Linked DNA regions of Luteibacter rhizovicinus DSM 16549. The protein of the gene in region 1 interacts with the protein of each later gene in a pairwise test. Links are inferred from orthologs where the notes say so. Each region holds a gene or a part of one and is shown on either strand. Other genes may lie near its edges.

Region 1 (5,461 bases):
GCTGCGCCTGTTCACCGATTACGAGATCAATGCCCTGGGCAAGCGCCTGGGCGCGATGGTCCGTGACGGGCAGCTCCTGCGGAACCGCAAGGGCGACTACGCCCCGGCGCAGAAGCTCAGCCTGATCCCGGGCCGTGTTATCGCCAATGCCGAAGGCTACGGCTTCCTCCGTCCCGACGAGAGTGGCGAGGAAGATCTCTACCTCTCGCCCGCGCAGATGCGCAGCGTGCTGCACGGTGACCGCGTGCTGGCCAGCGTGGTCGGTATCGACCGCCGCGGCCGTCGCCAGGGTGCGATCGTCGAGGTGCTCGAGCGCCGTTCGCCGCGCCTGGTCGGCCGTGTGGTCATTGAAAACGGCGTGACCCTGGTCGAGCCGGACGACCGCCGCCTGCACCAGAACATCATGATTCCCGCAGGCCGCGAGTCCGGGGCCAATTCCGGTGAGATCGTGGTCGTCGAGATCACCGACCCGCCGACCCCGCACCGGGGCCCGATGGGCACGATCCGCGCCGTCCTCGGCCAGCGCCTGCAGCCGTCCCTGGTCGTCGAGATGGCGATCGCCAGCCACGACCTCCCGCACGAGTTCCCGCAGCAGGTGGTTCGCCAGACCGAGGAAGTCGAGCCGAAGGTCACCTCCGAGGAGCGCAAGGGTCGTGTCGACGTTCGCAAGCTGCCGCTGGTCACCATCGACGGCGACGACGCCCGCGACTTCGACGATGCCGTCTATGCCGAGCCTTTGAAGGACGGCGGTTTCCGCCTTGTCGTGGCCATCGCCGACGTCTCGCATTACGTGCCAGTCGGCACGCCGCTGGACGTCGAAGGCTACAACCGCAGCACGTCCACGTACTTCCCCGGCTTCGTCGTACCCATGCTGCCGGAGACGCTGTCGAACGGTATCTGCTCGCTCATGCCCAAGGTGGAACGCCTGTGCATGGTCTGCGACATGGAGATCGACGAGGAAGGCGACGTCACGCGCTCGAAGTTCTACGACGCGGTGATGTTCTCGCACGCACGTCTCACCTATAACAAGGTGTGGCAGGCCGTCGGCGAGCGCAACGCCGATGTGCGCCAGGAAATCTCCGACGTGCTTCCGCACATCGAGTCCCTGCATCGCCTCTACAAGGTGATGGCCAAGGCGCGCAAGCGTCGCGGTGCGATCGATTTCGAAACGCCGGAAGTGAAGTTCCGCATCGGCCCGGCAGGCGATGTCGAATCGATGGGCGCCTCCGACCGCAACGACGCGCACAAGATGATCGAGGAATGCATGATCGCCGCGAACGTGCAGGCGGCGCGCTACCTCACCAAGCGCAAGATTCCCGCGTTGTATCGCGTGCATGCACCGCCGCCGGCCGAGAAGTACGAAGACCTCCTGCGTTTCCTCAAGGAGTTCAAGCTGAAGATGCCGCCGGCGGACGAAGTCACGCCTGCGGATTTCTCGGCCCTGCTCAAGCGCGTGCACGATCGCCCCGAAGCCGAGCTCATCCAGTCGGTGCTGCTGCGTTCGCAGAGCATGGCGATCTACCACCCGGAGAACCAGGGCCACTTCGGCCTGGCGCTGGATGCGTATGCGCACTTCACCTCGCCGATCCGTCGCTATCCCGACCTGCTCGTGCATCGCGCCATTCGTTATGCGCTGAGCAAGGGCAAGCCGGCCGACTACGTCTACAGCGACACGCAGATGGCGGCCATGGCCGTGCATTGTTCGCAGCGTGAGCGTCGTGCCGAAGAGGCCGAGCGCGATGTGGACGAGCGCTTCAAGTGCGCCTGGATGGAGAAGCATGTTGGCGAGGAATTCGCCGGTACCATCACGGGCGTGACCTCGTTCGGTCTGTTCGTCGAGCTCGCGGCGTCGCGCGTATCCGGTCTCGTGCACGTGTCGCAGCTGCCGAATGACTACTACAAGTTCGATCCCATTCGTCATCTGCTTAGCGGCGAGCGCACGGGTTCCACGTATCGTCTCGGCGACTACGTGAGTGTGCAGGTGCTTCGCGCCAGCCTGGAAGATCGCAAGATCGACTTCCGTCTGGTCGCGCGCCTGGCCCAGTTGCCGAAGCCCGCGCCGAAGGTCGCGGTAGCCGCGCCGGTCGCCGAGAGCTCGGGCATGGCCAAGGCGGGCAAGGCCATCGGCCGCGCCGCGAAGAAGGCGATGGACAGCATCTTCGGCAAGAAGAAGACCAAGGCTGCGGTTGCGGTCGAGGCGCCTGCGGCGCATCATCCGGCCCCCGCGCCGGCATCGCGACGTCGCACGGCCGAGCCGGCCGCGAGCGAGCCGTCGCCGTCCCGGTCACCGCGTCGTCGTTCCGCAGCGCAGGCACCGGTACACGAGCAGCCCGCCCGGGGCGAGCGCCCGGCACGTTCCGAGCGCCCGGCACGTTCCGAGCGCCCGGCACGTGGTGAGCAGCCGGCACGTGGTGAGCAGTCAGCCGGAAGGTCGACTGCCAGGAAGACCGCGACGAAAAAAACCGCCGTGACGAAGACGACGACCCGGCAGGCGCCGGTCGCGACGTCGGAAACACCGGCACCGGCCAAGAAATCGGCACGGCGTCGGTCGCGTAAACCCAGGAGCAAGCCAGAAGCATGAGTGAGTCGTGGATCGTAGGAATCAATCCGGTCGAGGGCGCCCTCGCCAACGACCCGGATCGTGTCCGTGAAGTTCTGATCGAACAGAACTCGAAGAATGCGCGCGTGGTCGAGATCGCCGCGCTGGCGCGCAAGCTCGGCATCATCCTGAAACCGGTGAGCAAGGAGCAGCTCGAGAAGCTCGGTGGCGAAGCACGTCACCAGGGCGTTATCGCGCTATACGACACCCCGCCGTTGCGTGACGAGAGTCATTTGCCGGCGCTTCTCGACGCAGCGGGTGGCAACGCCTTCGTGCTGGTGCTCGACGGCGTGACCGATCCGCACAACCTGGGCGCCTGCCTGCGTAGTGCGGCGGCGGCAAACGTCACCGCGGTCGTGGTGCCGAAGGACCGTGCGGTCGGTATCACGCCGACCGTTCGTCGCGCCTCGGCCGGCGGGGCCGACCTGATCCCCTTGATTGCCGTGACCAACCTGGCTCGTGCCCTGCGCATGCTCAAGGATGCCGGCGTGTGGATTACGGGGTTGGACGGCGACACCGACAAGTCGATCTACGACATGGACCTGAAGGGGCCCATCGCACTGGTCATGGGTAGCGAGGGTGACGGTATGCGTCGTCTCACGCGCGACACCTGCGACTTCGTGGCGAAGATCCCGATGCCCGGCGGCATGGAGAGCCTGAATGTCTCCGTCGCCACCGGCGTGGTTCTGTTCGAAGCCCTGAGGCAGCGAGGAGCAAAACGATGAGCAGCATGATGTGGCATGACTGGGCCGGCCTGGTCGGCGTGGCACTGGTGTTGGTCGCGTTCTTCCTGCTCCAGGCCCACAAGCTCTCGGGGCAGGGCTATACCTACCAGGTGATGAACCTGGTCGGCGCCTTCGGCATCCTGCTTTCGTTGATCTTCGGCATGTTCAACCTGCCGGCGTTCCTGCAGGAAATGGCCTGGTTCCTGATCAGCGTCTACGGCATCGTCCGCGGCGTGAAGGCACGCAAGGCGGCGGTGATCACCCCGGATAGCCTGCCCTGATCGTCGGGTCAGCGAGGGGTTACACACCCTCGGTATAATGGGTGCAGATCGGCGCAAGGCCGGTCTGCCCCTGGGGACGACCCCAGGGCGCGCAGCAACTCCGCGGGGACGACCCCGCTTCTGCGGAGCCACACCATGTATTGGTTCGTGCTTGTTCTGGCGGGTCTTTTCGAGATCGCCTGGGCCGTTGGCCTGAAATACACCGAGGGCTTTACCAAGCTCATTCCCAGCGTGCTTACCGGCACCGCCATGGTGATAAGCATCGTGCTGCTGGCGTATGCGACGAAAAAGTTGCCCTTGGGTACCGCTTATGCGGTGTGGACCGGTATCGGCGCGGTCGGCGCGGTGACTCTCGGGATCATCCTGTTTGGGGAGTCCGCGCAGCCGTTGCGGCTGCTTTGCGTCGGGTTGATCGTGGTGGGGATTCTTGGGTTGAAGCTGACGGCTTGAGGCGTTGGCGCGGAGAGCATCGCCGATAAATCGGCTCCCACATAGAGCACGCCGTCGCCGGCTTTCGCTTTCTGTGGGAGCCGATTCAGCGGCGAAGGGTGCTCGCGAAACCGCCAGGTACCGCGACACCCCTCACCGGCAAAATCAAAACTCCGGATTGGCCGTCGTATCTTTCTTGACCCGCGGTGCCACCAGCGGCTCGCCGTTCACCACGAACCAGACGTTCTCCGCGATGTTCGTCGCGTGATCGCCGATGCGCTCGATGTTCTTCGCCATGAACAACAGGTGCGTGCACGGCGTGATGTTGCGCGGATCTTCCATCATGTAGGTGAGCAGGGCGCGGAACACCAGGGTGTATTCCTCGTCCAGGCGCGCATCGGCTTTCCAGACTTCGTAAGCGGCTTCGGCATCCTGCTCGTCGTACGCCTTGAGCACGTCGCGCAGCTCCTGGATGGCGAGCTCGGCGAGATTGGCCAGGCCGCCGACGACAGCGATGGGCGCCACGCGGCTGAGCGGAATCGACCGCTTGGCCACGTTCGCGGCGTAGTCGCCGATACGCTCGATGTCCGCGGCAATGCGCAGCGCGGCGAACACGTTGCGCAGGTCGCCGGCGATCGGTGCGCGCAGGGCGAGCAGGCGAACGACGTCCTGGCTGATTTCCTGTTCGAGCGCGTCGATCGCGTCGTCATTGTCGACGACGCGCTGGGCAGCGCGCTCGTCACGGCGTTCGACCACGTCGATGGCGGCTTCGAGCTGGGCGACGGCGAGCTCGCCCATCTTGACGATCTCGCGCGTGAGGCGCTTCAGTTCGTCGTCGTAGCTCTTGATGATGTGCTGGTGCGGAGTGTTCATCGCGTGCCTCGGTAGGGGGCTTAGCCGAAACGGCCGGTAATGTAGTCTTCGGTCTGCTTTTTGTTCGGCTTGGTGAAGATCTTTTCGGTCCGGTCGAACTCGATCAGCTCACCCATGTACATGAAGGCGGTCATGTCCGAGCAGCGTGCAGCCTGCTGCATGTTATGGGTGACGATGACGATGGTGAACTGGCTTTTCAGCTCTTCCACCAGCTGTTCGATACGGCTCGTGGCGATCGGATCGAGCGCGGAGGTCGGTTCGTCGAGCAGCAGCACTTCCGGCTTCAGCGCGATACCGCGGGCGATGCACAGGCGCTGCTGCTGACCGCCGGAGAGGCCGAGTGCGCTCTGCTTGAGCTTGTCCTTCACTTCGTCCCACAGCGCGGCGCCGCGCAGGGCCTGTTCGACACGACCTTCCATGTCGGTGCGGTTGAGCTTCTCGTGGTGACGAATGCCATAGGCGACGTTCTCGAAGATGGTCATCGGGAACGGGACCGGCTTCTGGAACACCATGCCGACCTTGCTACGCAGGCGGTTGAGCGAGTACTTCGGGTC
Region 2 (4,704 bases), 620 kb from region 1 along the record:
CCCGGTGCAGGTCACGCACGTTGTCATCGGCGCGACCGTTCGATGCCTTCGCCACCGAGGCCGTGGTGTCGGCCCTGGCCAGGGTCTTTCGGGGTGGCGTAGCGCGCGTGGCCGCCTTGACCGCATCCGAGGCGACCGCACCGGCGTCGGCAGCGACGGCCGGCGCCGCTGGTGCGGACGCCGCGGTGCTGGCCAGCGAGCCACCGTTGCGGCGTGCGGCCTGGGCGGCAAACCACGTGCCCGGCGGCGGCATCGATTCGAAATAATTGCGCACACCGCCGAGCACGGCCGTGGCCAGTTCGCGGCGATGACCGTCGTCACGCAGACGGGTTTCTTCCGCCGGGTTGGTGATGAACGCGGTCTCGACCAGGATCGACGGAACGTCCGGCGAGCGCAGCACGACGAAGTTGGCGCGCTCGACATAGCCGCGATGCGTCGGGCCCAGGCGACCCAAGGCCTTGAGCACGTTGCCGGCGATGGATTCGCTGGCCTGCATGGCGTAGCCCTGCTGGAGGTCCAGCAGGACGGCGGCAAGACTGTCGTCCTTGTCGTCGAGCGAAACGCCGCCGACCAGATCGGCGCGGTTTTCACGATCGGCCAGCCAGCGTGAGGCCTCACTGGTCTTGCCGCGCGGGGACAGCACCCAGACGGAGGAGCCCTTGGCGTCGCCGTTCTTGAAGGCGTCGGCGTGGATGGACACGAACATGTCCGCGTTGTGCTCCCGCGCGATTTCGTAGCGCCGCTTCAACGGAATGAAGTAGTCGCCGTTGCGCGTCAGAACGGCCTGCATGCCGGGCTGGCGGTTGATCTGGTCAGCCAGTTCGCGGGCCACCTGGAGGGTGACGTCCTTCTCGCGAAGGCCGGTCGCGCCTTTCGCGCCCGGATCTTCGCCGCCATGACCGGCGTCGATGGCGACCACCACCTTGCGGTCACCGGTGGGCAGCATGGGAGGCTTGCCCGCCGGCACCGACTTGCTGCGCGAGTTGCGGCTGCCGCGTGTCGGCAGGGGCGCCTGCGCTGGCGCGGATGCCTCAGCGTCGTCGTCGTTGCCAGCTGACGCGACGGACGGCGAGTCGTGGTCGGCGGCCGGGGGCGGGTTGTCGCCCGGATCGCTCTGCCCACCCGGATAGAGATCCAGCACCAGGCGATAGCCGTAGTCGCCGGCCGGCTTGAGCAGGAAGCTCTTCGGCTTCGCCCTGGGATCGACCGTCGCGACCAGCCGCGCCGAGCCACCCTGCTTGCTCACGCTCATCGATTTGAACAGGCCTTGTCCGCCCGGCGCCGAAAAATCACCCGTCACCGAGCTACCCGCGATATCCAGCACGACGCTGCCGGGCACATCGCCCTGCGACATCTTGTAGGCGGCCGGACCGGACAGATCGAAGACCACGCGGGTGTATTCCGGACCCGCCCAGGCGCGGGCTGCTTTCACGTCGGCAGCCGAAACGGCGACAGCCGTCAGCGTCGCGATGGCGGTCACGCACGCAAGCAGGCCAAGTTTGATAGTCATTCCCCTCATACGGCCCGGATTGAACTGCAAGCGCCCGACGAATGCAAGACGTTTTCCCTTGATAATCCATAACCTGCGAAACCTTCGTCAACCGGCGTACAGGAATGTGCCGCAAGCGACACGTCGTCGCATGCCGAAAAACCCCTGTTTTCAGGGATAAAGGCCGTAAACCGCGGACAAGGGCGCATGCTAGGCCTGCGGTGTCGGCGCCAGGGTCAGCGCGGCGACGATCTGCTCGCCCTTAGGCGACGTCGGCTCGAGTCGGACCGCCCTGCCCGGCCCTTCGTGACGAAAACTCAAGGCCAGATCGACGGGCGGCAAGGCACCGGCACCCCGTTCCGGCCATTCCACCAGGACGATGGCGCCGGGCTCCGCCAGGCTGTCCAGGCCCAGCCACTCCAGCTCGCCCGGATCGGCGATGCGATAAAGATCCAGATGGAAGGCCTGCCGCTCGCCGAGCTCGTAGCCCTCGACCAGGCTGTAGGTCGGACTCTTGACCCGCTCGCCGACACCGAGCGCCTTGAGAAAGGCGCGGGCGAACGTGGTCTTGCCCGCGCCCAGGTCGCCATAAAGAAAAGCGACGAGGCCGTCGGCGTCGAGAACGTCCGCCAGTCGGCGACCCAGCGCCATGGTGGCCTCCTCGTCCGCGAGGATCAGCTCGGCGACGGCGCTCATGCGTCCAGCCCATTGACGAGGCGGCGCAGTGGCTCGAGCAGGTCGCCGGCAAGCAGCCCGCGCTCGCCCATCTGGGCGGCGACGTCACCAGCCCGGGCATGCAGGCTCACGCCAAGGCAGGCTGCCTCATAGGCGTTACACCCCTGCGCCAACAGCGCCGCGATGATCCCGGTGAGGGTGTCACCCATGCCTCCACTGGCCATGCCCGGGTTACCCCAGGGGCAGACGGCGACCTCGCCGGCCGCCGAGGCGATCAGGCTGCCGTTGCCCTTGAGCACGACCACCGCCTTGAAGCGCCTGGCCATTTCACGCACGGCAGCGAAGCGATCGGCCTGCACGGCTTTCGTGTCGATACCCAGCAAGCGACCGGCCTCGCCGGGATGCGGCGTCAGCACGACTATCCTGGGCAGGGACCGCTCTTCGGCATGGAGCAGGTTCAGGCCATCGGCGTCGAGCACCGTCGGCAGATCGGCGTCGAGCGCGGTGGTCCATAGAGCGTGCCCCCAGGCTGCCTGACCCAGGCCGGGACCGAGTGCGAGCACCGAGGCCTTTTCCAGCATGGGTTGCAGGGCCTGCGGGCCGTTGACGCCGTGCGCCATCAGCTCCGGCCGCGCGGCATTCATGGCCAGCACGTGCTCGTCTCGGGTGGCGACACTGACCAGACCGGCGCCCGTGCGCAGCGCGGCCTCGGCAGCCATGCGCACCGCCCCGCCCATGCCATGGTCACCGCCGATGGCGAGCACGTGGCCGTTCGTTCCCTTGTTCGACTCGCGCGGCCGCGGTGGCAGGTGCCCGGGCAGCAGGAGATGCGAATCCGGCGAGTCGAACAGCGTTTCCGGAAGCCCGAGCGTATGCAGCGCGATGTCGCCGGCGACTTCGCAGTGAAAGGTATGCAAACCGCGCTTGTGCACGATGAACGTAGCGGTCGCCTCCGCGCGGATCGCCACGCCGGGCGTGGCGCCCGTGTCGGCGGAGAGGCCCGAGGGAAGATCGAGCGCCAGGATGGGTGCGCCATACGCGTTCATGGCCTCGATCGCCTGGCGTGCATCCCCTTCGGGCGCCCGGTTCAGACCGGTGCCGTAGATCGCGTCGACCAGCACGTCGGCCGGCGGGAGTGCCGTCCAGGTCGCCAGGGAAACCGGCTCACCACCCGCCGCGACGAAGGTGTCGCGAGCCCTGATGGCATCGACGCCCCTGGGTTCGCCGAGAGCGACCAGATCGACGTCCAGGCCGGCGGCAAGTGCGTCGCGAGCCACCAGATAGCCGTCGCCGCCGTTGTTGCCCGCACCACAGACCACCCGTAGCCGCTCGGCCACCGGCCAGCGCTCGTGCAACATGGCGAAGGCTGCCGCCGCCGCACGTGTCATCAGCTCGAATCCCGGGATCCCGAGCTCGGCCGTCGCGCGCTGGTCGATCGCGCGGGCCTGCGCTGAAGTGAAGAGAGCGGTGCCGAGTTTGGGTGCGGTCATCGGGGGATTATAGAAGGGGCAAGTAGAATGCACGTATGTCCGCCCCACCCTCCATCGACTACGCCATCCTCGCCACTGACATCAAGGCGTGGGCACGCGAGCTCGGGTTTGCCGACGTCGGCATCTCCGGCACCGACCTCGGCAACGACGAGGCCTACCTGGAGCGCTGGCTGGCGGACGGCCATCACGGCGAGATGGAATACATGTCCCGTCACGGAACGCGTCGCAGCCGCCCTGCCGAACTCGAGCCCGGCACCCTGCGCGTGGTCTCCGTCCGTATGGATTACATCCCCCCCGGCACCGCGAATGCGTGGGAGGTGATCAACGATGGCGACAAGGCCTACGTGGCCCGGTACGCACTCGGCCGTGATTATCACAAGGTCATGCGCAACCGACTGCAGAAGCTCGCCGCGCGCATCGGCGAGCGCATCGGCGACTTCGGCTACCGCGCGTACGTCGACTCCGCCCCCGTGCTCGAAAAGGCACTCGCCCGTAATGCCGGCCTCGGCTGGATCGGCAAGCACACCGTTGTGATCAACAAGCGCGCCGGCTCGTATTTCTTCCTCGGCGAGCTGTACACCGATCTCCCCTTGCCGGTGGACGAGCCCGCCACCGCGCATTGCGGCAGCTGCCGGCGCTGCATCGACATCTGCCCGACCCAGGCCATCGTCGCGCCGTATCGCCTGGACGCGCGCAAATGCATCTCCTACCTCACCATCGAACTGAAGGGCAGCATCCCCGAAGAACTACGCGCGCCGATCGGCAACCGTATCTTCGGTTGCGACGACTGCCAGCTGATCTGCCCCTGGAACAAGTTCGCACAAGAAGCGACCGAGCCCGACTTCGCGCCACGTCATAGCCTGGATGGACCGAAGCTGGTGGATCTCTTCGCATGGACCGAAGCGGAGTTCCTGTCCCGCACCGAAGGCATGGCGATCCGCCGCACCGGCTACGAAGGCTGGCTGCGCAATCTCGCCGTTGGATTGGGCAACGCACCGACGAGCACCGAGATTCTCACCGCACTCGAAGCACGCGCGGATGATCCGTCGG

What was found.
Region 2: the proteins of rlmB (region 1) and tsaE interact in binary tests that used the Escherichia coli proteins (3 or more experiments, as listed by UniProt). The link is inferred for Luteibacter rhizovicinus DSM 16549 from one-to-one orthologs.

What each region holds. Positions count from the first base shown.
Region 1 is NZ_CP017480.1:3,318,944-3,324,404, forward strand. Bases 1,452-4,450 are described here. They hold rlmB (23S rRNA (guanosine(2251)-2'-O)-methyltransferase RlmB), read left to right. Parts: upstream 1,452-2,577; coding sequence 2,578-3,324; downstream 3,325-4,450. Other genes in these bases: rnr (ribonuclease R), read left to right, coding at 1,452-2,581; BJI69_RS15250 (CBU_0592 family membrane protein), read left to right, coding at 3,321-3,605; sugE (quaternary ammonium compound efflux SMR transporter SugE), read left to right, coding at 3,741-4,055; phoU (phosphate signaling complex protein PhoU), read right to left, coding at 4,200-4,450. In the rest of the region: more of rnr, read left to right, coding at 1-1,451; more of phoU, read right to left, coding at 4,451-4,907; phosphate ABC transporter ATP-binding protein PstB, read right to left, coding at 4,928-5,461. UniProt on the Escherichia coli protein: Specifically methylates the ribose of guanosine 2251 in 23S rRNA.
Region 2 is NZ_CP017480.1:2,699,172-2,703,875, reverse strand. Bases 443-3,442 are described here. They hold tsaE (tRNA (adenosine(37)-N6)-threonylcarbamoyltransferase complex ATPase subunit type 1 TsaE), read right to left. Parts: upstream 2,186-3,442; coding sequence 1,700-2,185; downstream 443-1,699. Other genes in these bases: BJI69_RS12280 (bifunctional ADP-dependent NAD(P)H-hydrate dehydratase/NAD(P)H-hydrate epimerase), read right to left, coding at 2,182-3,442; BJI69_RS12290 (N-acetylmuramoyl-L-alanine amidase), read right to left, coding at 443-1,519. Also shown: more of BJI69_RS12290, read right to left, coding at 1-442; more of BJI69_RS12280, read right to left, coding at 3,443-3,654; tRNA epoxyqueuosine(34) reductase QueG, read left to right, coding at 3,690-4,704. UniProt on the Escherichia coli protein: Required for the formation of a threonylcarbamoyl group on adenosine at position 37 (t(6)A37) in tRNAs that read codons beginning with adenine.